One region of the Paenibacillus sp. FSL P4-0113 genome, then DNA from elsewhere that is predicted to be linked to it. Evidence: riboswitches for the same ligand, from Rfam matches in the RefSeq annotation. Region 1 holds a riboswitch; the other holds the start of a gene.
The links. A riboswitch is a leader RNA that binds a small molecule or an ion and turns the genes downstream of it on or off. The one in region 1 is predicted to bind thiamine pyrophosphate.
Positions count from the first base shown of each region.

Region 2: another riboswitch for thiamine pyrophosphate. It lies ahead of MKX46_RS17705 (ABC transporter substrate-binding protein); the one in region 1 lies ahead of MKX46_RS20280 (ECF transporter S component).

Region 1 covers NZ_JBBPAZ010000001.1:4,660,285-4,666,822, forward strand. The annotation lists gene MKX46_RS20265 (3' terminal RNA ribose 2'-O-methyltransferase Hen1) at 1-433, shown strand, start outside; gene MKX46_RS20270 (polynucleotide kinase-phosphatase) at 430-3,039, shown strand; gene MKX46_RS20275 (TatD family hydrolase) at 3,060-3,857, shown strand; TPP riboswitch at 3,901-4,010, shown strand; gene MKX46_RS20280 (ECF transporter S component) at 4,261-4,857, shown strand; gene MKX46_RS20285 (ABC transporter ATP-binding protein) at 4,857-6,308, shown strand; gene MKX46_RS20290 (energy-coupling factor transporter transmembrane component T family protein) at 6,283-6,538, shown strand, end outside.
Region 2 covers NZ_JBBPAZ010000001.1:4,092,488-4,099,025, reverse strand. The annotation lists gene MKX46_RS17715 (bifunctional 2',3'-cyclic-nucleotide 2'-phosphodiesterase/3'-nucleotidase) at 1-1,674, opposite strand, end outside; gene MKX46_RS17710 (pyridoxamine 5'-phosphate oxidase family protein) at 1,899-2,333, opposite strand; TPP riboswitch at 2,604-2,713, shown strand; gene MKX46_RS17705 (ABC transporter substrate-binding protein) at 2,906-3,949, shown strand; gene MKX46_RS17700 (MTH1187 family thiamine-binding protein) at 4,489-4,782, shown strand; gene MKX46_RS17695 (ABC transporter permease) at 4,779-5,555, shown strand; gene MKX46_RS17690 (ABC transporter ATP-binding protein) at 5,600-6,538, shown strand, end outside.

The DNA.
Region 1 (6,538 bases):
GCGTTTTAACAAGCTGGAAAGGCATGCCGATGCGATCAGTCCTACACCCATGATGGGCTCTCTCTTTTATTATGATGAACAATTGCGGGGAAAAGATGTGATGATCCTATGTGAGGTCATTGAGCATGTGGATGAGCATCGTCTGAACCGGGTGATGAAGACGATTGTAACGGAGTATCAGCCGGGCGTGCTGATCGTGACGACTCCCAATCGTGAATATAATGAAGTGTATCGTATGAATCAGCAAGAGATGCGGCATGGCGATCACCGTTTTGAATGGAGTAGAAGCGAGTTTCAGGAACGATGTGAGCAGTGGATTGTGGAAGCTCCTTATTCGGTAGCGCTGAAGGGGATCGGAGAAGAGGTCGAAGGCTTTGGACAACCGACCCAAATGGCTATATTTACGCGCAGAAAGGAGCAGAAGGAAGCATGAGCAATTCATCCAAACGTACGATTCATTTACCGCATGCTGGACTGGTTGTGTTGGTGGGGGCCTCCAACAGTGGGAAAACCACATTATTAGACAAGCTGGTGAGCGAAGGGATTCTGCTGGAGACAGAAGTGGTATCCTCGGATCATTTTCGCAAGCTGGTCGGAGATACGGAATTTATAGACTGGAGTGGACTTCCAAGACTGGAATCGGACGTACTGTTCTATGAGTATCAGCAAATGTCAGCCAAGGCGTTTGAGGCGATGGATACGATTCTGGCTATGCGCTGTCGCTTGAATAAGCTGACGGTTGTGGATGCCACCCATTTGTATGCTGAGGACCGTCAAAAATATGTACAGTTGGCAGCCAAGGCGCATGTTCCTGTAATGGCTTTGGTACTGGATGTATCCGAAGCTGTGCTGCTGGAACGTGATTTAGGCAGGGAGCATCCGCGTGGCCGCCAACGGGTCAAGCAGCAGGCACAGCTGTTAAAGCGGAACCTGCGTGGGATCCGTGAGGAAGGCTTTAACGCTTGCTATATCCTTAAGGATATAGAAGAAATGAATTTTGTTCGCCGTGCGCAGCCACTGTTTCATGAGATTGGCTCAGGTATTGACATCATTGGTGATATCCATGGGTGCTACCGTGAGATGCTGGAAGTGATAGAGCGGCTAGGATATACGGAAGATACGGAAGGACTATACCATCATCCAGATGGCAGAAGACTGGTATCTGTCGGGGATGTGATGAGCCGTGGCCCCAAATCGTTACAAGCGGTGCAGTTCTGGAAAAAGCACGTGGATGCTGGACTAGCGTATATGATTGACAGCAATCATGGCTGGAAAATCGGCCGTTACCTTGATGGAAGAAAGGTGACTCTCAGTCATGGGGATGAACGATTTGCAGAGGAACTGGCCCAGTATGAACAAAAAGCGGGCAAGGCAGCGGCGGAACAGCTTAGAAGCGAGTTAAGGGATTTTCTGCTACATGCACCCTCACATCTTATTTTTGGCAGGAATGGATTGCGACACGTGGTCGTGGCTCATGCGGGGATTAAGGATCATTTTATCGGCAAACAGTCGGCACGTATTTCTGATTATTGCCGTTATGGAGATACGGAAGGACAGGATGCAGACGGAAAACCAATCCGCAAAGATTGGTTCGTAGACCATGAATCGGGAGAAATAGTAGTATGGGGACATGATCCTAGACCGCAGCCTACCCTTGTGAATCAGACGGTGAATATTGATCAGGGTGTGGTATTTGGCGGTATGCTGACCGCTTATCGTTTTCCGGAAAAGGAATTTGTCAGCGTTCCGGCACATGAGAATTATGCGAATGATCCCGATAGCCCACTTGTCCGGTGGCAGAGAAAACGGTTTTCCCCGCCGAATTTACGCAAGCTCATCGCTGGTTACAGTGTACTGACGGAATCGTATGGCGAAGTGCGCGTTCAAGGAGAATCGGTCAAAACCGCTATAGATGCCGTGTCACATGTGACAGTACCGATAGAGGAACTGGTGTATATTCCACCGACCATGAGTCCTGCTCCAGCGGTGTCTGCAGAGGAAGGTTATCTGGAGCATCCGCGTGAAGCGCTGGCTTATTATCGCGGGCAAGGGGTACAAACGATGGTGGCTGAGAAAAAACATATGGGTAGCCGGGCTATTTTGCTATTATTCAAAAACGAACAGGCCGCTGTCGAGTATGTAGGCTACCCGACATTGGGCACGATCTACAGTCGGAGCGGGAGAGCTTTCTTTGAACAAAGCCTTGGGAAGCAAGTGCTGGAAAAGCTGAATGTGGATCTACGGACTGCCGGATATTTTGAACGGAACCAGACGGATTTTGTGTTGCTGGATGCGGAAATTGTACCGTGGAATCTCAAGGCTCGGGAATTGATTGCTGCACAGTATGCGCATGTGGGTGAAGCAGCTCTGCTGGATCGCAGTAAGCTGGTAGACAAGCTGAAGCAGGCGAAGGTTGCGGGCCGAGAGGTTGGAGACTGGTTGGAGGAAATGGAACAGAAGTACGCGAATGCCGTGACGTTTCAAGAGGCTTTTCAAAAATATTGCTGGGATGTGGACGGTCTGGATGAGATTCGTATCGCACCGTTTCATACGCTGGCACACAGCGGAAAGACTTTTTTCGACCATTCTCATATTTGGCATATGGAGCAAAACCGGGAGCTGGCTGGGCTGTCTTCCCTGTTTATGGAGACAGAGTATCGCGTGATCACGGACGAAGCAAGCGAGGAAGAGGTCATTCGTTGGTGGAACGAGATGACAGAGGATGGTCATGAGGGGATTGTGATCAAGCCGGAACGCTTTTTGATGAAAAATCGGGACAAGATGATTCAGCCTGCAATCAAGGTGAGAGGCCGGAAGTATTTGCACATCATTTACGGTATGGATTATCTTGCCCCTGAGAATTTAAAGCGTCTGAAGCAGCGTCGAACGAACAAAAAGGAGCGTCATGCCCTGATGGAAGGAGCGCTTGGTATGGAAGGCGTGGAACGTTTTGTCCGCAAGGATACGGTAGATCGTATTCATGAATGCGTCCTTGCCGCACTATCTCTGGAATCAGAGCCGATTGATCCAAGATTGTAGTTTGCGAGGGAGGGATTGAGATGGAAAGGGGTACACCGTTAATTGATATTGGTGTGAACTTGATGCATCGTTCGTTTCATGCAGATCGGGAACAGGTGGTAGAGAGAGCCGCGGCTGTAGGGATTTCACCGCTGATTATTACCGGGACCAGTGTCCGCAGCAGTCGGGAAGCTTCTCAGTATGCAGCGCGTTATCCGGGCAAGCTGTATGCGACAGCTGGCGTGCATCCCCATGATGCCAAAGACTGCAGTGCAGACACGATTCAGCAGCTCCGCCAGTTGGCGGGTCAGCCGCAGGTCGTATCCATAGGGGAATGCGGATTGGACTATAACCGTGATTTTTCGCCACGTGATGTGCAGCGCCGATGGTTTGGCGAGCAAATCCAACTGGCGGGTGAGCTGAAAATGCCGTTATTTCTGCATGAACGAGATGCACATGAGGACTTTGTCGCTATGCTTCGGGAGTATCAAGGGCTTGTCGATAAAGCGGTAGTGCATTGTTTTACCGGCACGGAACAGGAATTGCGTACGTATGTAGAAATGGGACTGTATATCGGAATCACCGGCTGGATTTGCGACGAACGGCGGGGGAAGCATCTGCGTGAACTGGTCAGAGATATTCCCTTGGACCGTCTGATGATTGAAACGGATGCTCCATTTTTGACCCCGCGTAATTTGCCTGTGAAGCCTAAAGAAGGGCGTAATGAGCCCATGTATCTCGCTCACATTGCTGCTACGATAGCCGAATGTACAGGTCGAAGCATGATGGAGATCGAAATCGCGACGACGGAAACGGCTAAACGTTTCTTCGGATTATAGGATTGTCAAAGCCATAGATGTGGTATATATTATAGTGAATTAAAAAGCATTGTCGGGAGCTTGAGAAAGTCAGGCTGAGAGGGTGGCCCTTGCCACTGACCGTGAAATCTGATCTGGGTAATGCCAGCGTAGAGAAACCAAGAACACTATACAGGAATGCCGCTTTTTTTTGCGGTTGTCGATAGATTCAATGTATGTCCTAGCATTTTACCTTGATCCTGACTTGGCTGGGTATCAGTGTAGTAGTTTAGACTACTGGTTATATAAGGCATATCGACGAATGATGTTTTGTATGGTGCTTCACCTTTTACTGCGCATAAAGCTTGCCTGGAGATTCAGCTCCAGACAAGCTTTTTTTCATGGCCAAGAGGCCAACTATAAGGAAAAAGGGGAGCACGCAATAATGAATACTGCTGTAAGAGCGTCCAAAGGGTTGAAACTGACGGATATTTTGGTCACGATTGTGATCGCTGTTGTGTTCGGGTTGATCTACAAAATATGGGGACCTGCCTATGATTTGATGAAACCATTGGGTCTACACGCCGAGCAACTGATGTATGGCATGTGGTTTATGGCAGGTACGTTTGCTTATCTCATCATTCGCAAGCCGGGTGTTGCGATTTTGGCAGAGGTGGCAGCGGCAACGGTCAGTGCTTTTTTGGGAAGCGAATGGGGTATGTCCACCTTGTACTATGGCCTGCTGCAAGGCTTGGGAGCGGAGCTGTTTTTTGCGGCTTTTCTGTATCGGAACGCAAACCTGTGGGTTGCTTCGCTAGCTGCGGCTGGGGCGGCTGTCACTTCTCTGATTTTAGACTTCAGCTACGGGTATATTGATCAGCTATCGACTTGGAACTATGTTTTGTATATTGGATTTCGGATGATTGGCAGTATTGTGATTGCCGGGGTATTCGCGTTCTATCTGGCTAAGGCATTGGAGGTAACCGGAGTCACGCGAAGTTTGAGGCCTGCAACGGAACAAGATTATAAGGGGCTGGATTGATGAGCCGGGCAACCGAAGATGTGGTGGCTTCGATCACCCGGCTACGGTTGAAATTCCCCGGTGAGCAAGAGCTGCTTTTTCACAATATGTCTTTGTCTGTCCGCAAGGGGGAAAAGCTGCTGCTACTGGGACCGAGTGGATGCGGTAAATCAACACTGCTCCAAGTGTTAAGCGGTCTGATTCCACGCACGATAGAAGTGCCTATGAAATGCGATGCTGCTGTAATCCCAAGTGTCTCAGGTATTGTATTTCAAGATCCTGATACGCAGTTCTGTATGTCATATGCAGATGAGGAACTGGCTTTTGTGTTGGAAAATAATCAGGTTCCCCGGGAGCAGATGCGATCCCGTATTCGCGAGCTGCTGATACAGGTGGGTCTATCGACGGATGATATACATATGCCCATTGGCAGCATGTCACAGGGAATGAAGCAGCGGCTGGCGATTGCGTCTGTGCTGGCTATGGAGCCAGAAGTGCTTTTTCTGGATGAGCCCACGGCTTTGTTGGACGAGGAAGGCACTACACAGGTGTGGGATACCATTCGCAACATTTCGGTAGACCAGACACTGGTGATTGTGGAGCATAAAATTAATGAAATTGTCCATGATGTGGATCGGATTGTGGTGCTTTCTGCTCAAGGGGAGATCATTGCAGATGGAAGGGCCCAAGAAGTATTTCATGTGCACCGGCAGGCATTGTCCGAGTACGGCGTGTGGTATCCGGGAGTATGGAATGAAGCGTCTTCGCCACGTTGGAGTGAAGCAGTGACGCAACAGAATGGTGCGGGGACTGATGTGCTGGAGCTGGAACATTTTAGCGGCCTCCGCGGTTTAAGTTCAGTGATTTATGTGGAGCATGCGCAGGTGAAGCCTGGCGACTGGATTGGCGTGGTTGGTGAAAACGGGGCTGGCAAAAGCTCGCTACTGCTCTCCATGATGCGCTTACTTCGCACACAGGGACGTTATAGCGTGCGCGGAATTGAGGCAGGCAGTACAGAACAACTGGCAGAGCGTATCGGGTTCGCGTTTCAAAATCCCGAGCTGCAATTTGTAGCGCATACCGTACGAAAGGAACTAGAGTATTCGTTACCCAAGAGCTTGTATACTGTTGAACAGTGCCGGGAACGGGTCGATCGGATGCTCGTACAGTTCGGACTGGAGCGGCTGGACGAGCGGCATCCGTATCAGCTTTCGTTAGGCCAAAAAAGGCGGTTGAGTATTGCTACGGCTATGATTCGTGAGCCGGAAGTGCTGCTGCTCGATGAACCGACCTTTGGGCAGGATGCGCGTAATACCTTTGTCATGCTGGATATGTTGGAGCAGCTGAGAGCGGCAGGCACGGCCATTGTGATGGTCACCCATGACCCGGAAATTGTCCGTCGATATTGTACCGATACATGGCGGATTCAGAAAGGGGAACTACAGTATGAACCTGTCCTTTCCCCATCATAAAACATGGCTGCATCGCGTGAATCCGGGCCTAAAGCTCGTGATGTTTTCCATCCTGTTTGTGGTCGTTATAGTCATTCATGATCCGAATGTCATGTTTAATGTTGCGTGTGCTATGCTGTTGCTGCTTGTCTGGTCAGGCCATCCATGGAAGAGGCTGCTGCTATACGGGTCTCCCTTTATATTGGTGTTTATTTCAACTTCAACGGGCATGATGATGTTCGGCAAAGGGG
Region 2 (6,538 bases), 570 kb from region 1:
GATAAATTTCTGTGCAGGATCTATAGCCTTTCCATTGTATTGCAGATCCTTGATACGATGCGCTGAAGAATCAATAATAGTTCCCTTGGCATCATACCGTGCAGGCTGCGTTACATCAATCTGATAATTCACACCATCAATGACATCAAAATTGTAGGTTGGGAAATCCTTGTTGATCAGCGATTGCTCCTCAGTTTGCTTTGGATCAATACGGTTGAACTGACCCGCAGACCACTCCAGCCATTCCTGAATTTCAGCACCGGTCACTTCTACAGCATGAACCGTGTTCGGGTACACATACAGGTCGGACACGTTTTTAATCGCTACCGTACCTTCAGGAATATTAGTGTAATACTCGGCTCCGTTTCGACCGCCGGCCTTGAATGGAGCGCCTGCCGACAATACTGGAAGATTTTCGTATTCAGTTCCTTTAAGATGGTTTTGAACATACCATTTCTGTGCATTCGTCACAATTTGAATGGAAGGGTCGTCCTGCACTAATGCAAAATAGCTGGTAATTGGCGCCGTCGTTGTTCCTACAGGCTGGCGAATATAATCCAGCGTTCCTTGATGCTCTTCTTTGACCGCATCAATCAGTTTGAATTCAGGCGTAAACTTCACAGTCTGATTGGTAGTACTCACTACCGGACGCACTTGAGACTGAGAGTCGATTACGTTCCATTCACTCTTTTCCTTTTCCAGAGTCAGGTCAATAATGCCCAAATCCTTGCCCCATGAAGAAGCTTCCACGGCCGGTACGCCATTAATGGTTCCCTTATCCAGATCTACACCCTTCATATCTTTAAAATCAGGGCCTGGGAAAGATTTATGAGCATGCCCAAACAGAATCGCGTTAATTCCTTCCACCTGGCTCAAATATTTAACAGCATTCTCCATCATTGGCGTTTGTGGCACATCCTCATAACCTGTGTGCGCAAGCACGACAATAATGTCGGCACCTTCCGTTTTCATTTGAGGAATAAACTTTTTCGCCGTTTCCACAATATCCTTCGTAACGACCTTATCCTTTAAATTGGCTTCATCCCATTGCATAATTTGAGGTGTTACCAGGCCGATTACACCCACTTTGAGTGTATGCTGATCACCTTTTTCATCCGTTACTGTTTTATCAAGAATCTGATAAGGGGTAAAATAATTTTTAGTAGCTTGACCCCCCTTGTCAACATAAACATTCGCATTTACGTAAGGGAAAACGGCTCCCTTGAGCGATTTCTCCAGAAAGCCTAGACCATAGTTGAATTCGTGGTTGCCCACTGTAGCCGCATCATAGCCCATCAAGTTCATCATCTTGTAGACCGGATGGACGCCGCCTTCTTTCTCGAAGGTTTTATTTCTCGCCATATAATCACCTAATGGATTGCCCTGCAATAAATCACCGTTATCGAACAACATGCTGTTTCTCGCTTCACTACGCGCCTGTTGGATTAGTCCGGCTGTGTTAATCAAGCCATATTCGTTGGTTTCTTTGTCCGAGTAGTAATCGTAGTTCATCAGGGACGCATGAATATCCGTTGTTTCCATGATCCGCAGATTCACCGTAGCTTCATCGCGGGATTTGTTAGCTGCCCAAGATGGAGCGGCCGAAAACACCAGCATGCTACAAGCTACAACTGCTGCTGTAACCCCTTTAAACCAATTTTTACGAAATAACAAAATATACCCCTCCTCATTAAGGTGTATGCCTCATATACATACTTTTGCACATATATGTAAGCCTTGAACCCACCATTTCTATTTTAATCCAACGCCAGACAAAAGAGTAGTCATTTACTTAAAATTATTTATGAAAAAATAATTAATTTTCTCAAACATAAAAAAACCAGCAAACCTCCTAATAAAAACTCGGAGATTCACTGGTTTATCCATTTATATTCGTATTATTTCTTCCACACCTGGCGCTCCGTTTGCTGACCCACATACTCAATGCGAGTCGGAGTCACGTCCAGAATGACATAATCGGGATCATCCGGTCCGGAGAACCATTCCTTCAAGGAATCGTTCCACACTTGTTTGCGCAGCCCCTCATCAGCTGTAATCTGGACGGTAGCCTCCACTTCTACAACTTCCTTCGTACCGCCAACCTCATAACCCAGCAGCAGGTAAGCATTCGGATTGTCCTTTAGCTCATCCACTTTATGCGTTTTGCGATCTGTCGCCAGATGAATGTTCATTCCATCGTTAAAAAGGGCCATATAGCGTACTTTCGGTTTGCCACCCTCTACCGTACCTAACGTACAAAATTTGTTGTTATCCAAAGCCTTCACAATGGCTTGTTCCAGTTGGTTGCGATCCAATGTTTCCGTTTTACCCACAGTACAACAACTCCTTTTCACGAATTAGAATTCTCTACGGCCATGCCATAGGGCACCAGCCCATCTGAACCTACCTGCGCAGCTGTTCTGAAAATAACATGACCGGATCGAATCGGATTGATTCATACTCATTTTCAGATCAAAGCTCACAGTAAAAGTGTACCCTGTCGTTCGGCAAATGAACCGTCATCTCTCCCTTCATGCTGGACAGACCCGCATTCAAAGCATATAATCGTCGTAGTAAACCCGAATAAATGAACCCATTAAACCATACAATGCCAGGGGTGCTGGAATCGGCCGGCTGAGAGTGTGTCCCAAGACACTGACCCTTACAACCTGATCTGGGTAATGCCAGCGTAGGAATGCTTAAGCAAGATGTGCCTTTTTTACATAGGACCATCCCTTACTTTGGTATATACAAGCGCAAGCGTCCCGGAAACTCGGGGCGCTTTTTTTGTTGAGGATTAAGTTGTTGGAAAGATCGCGTCCGGCAGATGTTATTTTTATGAAAATGGGAAACTTAAGCTGTCTGATTGGACGGATAACGGGTAATTAAAGGAGAGAACACAACGATGAAGCGCATGAAAATGTTAAGCCTGGGACTGATCAGTCTGTGGCTCATGGCCCTGACCCTGACCGCTTGCGGTGGAAGTCCCTCCACATCCCAAGAAGCGGCTCCCGCTACCAACACTCAAACGTCTACTCCGGCAAAGAAGCTCAAAGATGTTAAAGTCGTGCTCGACTGGACACCCAATACGAATCATACGGGACTCTATGTTGCCAAGGACAAAGGATATTACGAAAAAGCGGGTTTGAATGTCCAAATTATTCAACCTGGTTCAGGCGGAGCCGATCAAATGGTTGCTTCTAATGCTGCACCTTTTGGTATCAGCTACCAAGAAGGCGTCACACAGGCTCGTACGCAAGGCGTGCCGCTTGTATCCATCGCTGCGGTGATCCAGCATAATACCTCAGGCTTCGCAGCCCCGGTAGATCGCGGAATTAAGAGCCCGAAAGATTTTGAAGGTAAAAAATACGGCGGTTGGGGCTCTCCCGTAGAAGAAGCGGTCATGAAATCCATCATGGATTCAGATAAAGGCGATGTGAGCAAAGTGAAGATCGTCAACATGGGCAATGCAGACTATTTTACAGCCGTGAAGCGGGATATCGACTTTGCCTGGATTTTCTACGCATGGACCGGAATCGAAGCCCAACTTCGAGATGAGCCATTGGATATGCTGTATGTAAAAGATTATTCCAAAAGCCTCGATTACTATACGCCTGTAATTGTGAGCAACGAACAGACGATAAAAAATGATCCCGAGCTGGTCAAAGCGTTCATGGACGCTACCGCCCAAGGCTATGAATACACTATCGCCCATCCGGAAGAAGCCGCGGACATCTTAAGCAAAGCTGTACCGGAGCTGGATAAAAAACTGGTACTTGCCAGCCAAAAATGGCTAAGCCCACGTTATCAGGATGATGCCGCGCAATGGGGCGTGCAAAAAGCGGAGGTATGGCAAAACTATTCGGACTGGATGTACGAACGCAAGCTGCTCAGCAAGCCTTTGGAAGTCGATAAAGCCTTCACAAACGACTTCTTGCCCAAGCGCTGACCATTTGTTAAAACGCTAAATAAGACTGAACTAGAGAAGTGAACGAAGCCCTACTACGCAGTCGGATGATGCTTCCCATCGCTGTTGTACCCAGATTTCTTAATAAAAACTTATGATTAGTGTAGAAATCCGGGGAGGTTATGCTTCCGAAGCGAGCTTTCCTACGGAAAGCTTTTAAAGCGAACGCTAACGCTTGTACAGCACCATTCCGCCCACTTCGTTCTCGTTCAACTTGGTTTATTCTTTAGTTTCATATTATCTAAGCGCTAAGTAGGTGCGCTTGTGTGTTAAAAATGCCGCACAAACCAGCTTTAAAAATAGGGTGCTTTTAAGGCGGGCAGCAGCGGAGCGGTTCATTTGAATCTGGAGAAGCGGAGCGTTCGCCTTTGCAGGGGAATTCTTACCTTTGAAAACTTAAATAATCCGAGAATCCCCCTGCAACAGCGATCGTAAGATCAAATGAAACGCGAAGCGGTCTCCCCGCCTTAAACCACCCTATTTTCTCTAAAACACTCCAAATGAAGGACAGGTGAATTTGCATGGCTAATACACTGCTCAGTATTCAAGTAATCCCTAAAACTCCTAATAACGAGGACTCTTACCCGTATGTAGATAAGGCGATTGAGGTCATTCAGCGCTCCGGTGTCAAACATCAAGTGAACCCATTGGATACAACCATGGAGGGCGAGCTCGACGAGTTGCTGAAAGTGGTTAAAGAAATGCATGAGGCTTTGACGGAAGCGGGCAGTCCCAGCGTTATTTCACAGATCAAAATCGCACATAACCCACAAGGCATCAGCATGAACAAGCTGACCGAGAAATATCGCCCATGAATTCGAAAGGCAAGAACGCATCCTGGTGGAAAAGCGTATGGCCGCCCCTTGTGGCGGTCCTCTTCTTTTTAGCGGCCTGGCAGGGAGCGGTTTCCTATTTACATATTGAATCCTGGCTACTGCCAGCTCCATCCCTCATCGTACACGAGGGCATGGCCCAGACGGCGCTGCTTGGTGCCCATACATGGGCTACAATTCGCCTGACACTTGCGGGATTCGCTATAGGGACAGCAACGGGACTGTTGATCGCCATCGTTCTTCATACCATTCCTTTTCTCAAATCCGCCCTGTATCCGCTGCTTATTCTGAGCCAAAACATTCCGGTCATCGCCCTGGGGCCGCTGCTCATGGTGTGGTTTGGTTTTGGCATGCTGCCCAAGCTGATGGTCATTACCTTAGTATGCTTTTTTCCCGTGGCTGTAGCGACCATGGACGGGCTGACACGGACGGACCGTATGATGATGAACTATATGCAAATGTCGGGTGCAGGTCGCATGGCTATTTTCATGAAGCTGGAGTTGCCACACTCGTTGCCGCAAGTATTCTCCGGCATCAAGATTGCTGCCACCTACAGTGTGATGGGCGCAATTATTGCCGAATGGATTGGTGCGAGCGAAGGAATCGGATATTATATGCTGCTGCAAAAATCGGCCTATCGCACGGACCTCATTTTTGCCGCCATCGGCATCATTGTCGCGCTCAGTTTACTGATGTTTGTCATCATAGTACTACTGGAAAAATGGCTGGTTCGCTGGAAACCGGATCAGGAATAGCTTCCTCCTTGAATTAAATACAGCAAAGAAAGGACGTGGCACATATGAGTCTGCATCCGACTGACTTATCATCACACAACGTGGCTAATGAACAACGAGCCGGGGACCAGCAGAGTCCTTCGACTGCCCCTTCTGCTCTGGAATTGGACGGGATCAGCCTCGCCTTCCGCGAAAAGCGAAGCTTACTGCCCGTGCTGCAGGATGTATCCCTCACAGTCAAGCCGGGAGAATTCGTTTCTCTCATCGGTCCGTCAGGCAGCGGCAAAAGTACGCTGTTTCACATCATCGGCGGGCTACTCAAACCACAGCAGGGACGTATCCGTATGCACGGACGAGACATGACTGGTGAACGTGGGCATATCAGCTATATGCCACAGCAGTCCGCCCTTTTCCCGTGGCGCACCACGCTGGATAATGTACTGCTTGGGCAGGAAAATGCTCCACGTAAAAATACAGCAGTCCCCCCTCAGTACGCCAGTGAACGCGAACGTCGCAAAGAAGCCCTGCAATGGCTCGAGCAGGTTGGACTAGGCAAATTCGCCAAGGCGTATCCACATACGCTGTCTGGTGGAATGCAACAGCGTGCAGCCTTTCTTCGCGCACTGCTCAGCCCGCAGGAATTAATGCTGCTGGATGAGCCGTTCAGCGCACTCGACGCGCTGACACGTGCAGATATGCAGCAATGGTTATTGCGGATGTGGGAGAAGAACCGCCGCTCTGTGCTGTTCATTACCCACAGCATTGAAGAAGCGTTGCTGCTCTCCGACCGCATTTATGTGCTGTCAGCGCGACCTGCTTCGGTGGTGCATGTCGTAGATGTCCCTTTTCCCCGCCCGCGTAGGGAAGAAATCACCCTCGATCCACTCTTTATTGAATGGAAGCGAACCATGACCGGCTGGATGCGTGAGGAAAAGTACAAACTGGACGGCGACATGGACAATGCTCAGAGCGTTCACAAGAATATCCCGGAAGATGGATTGAAT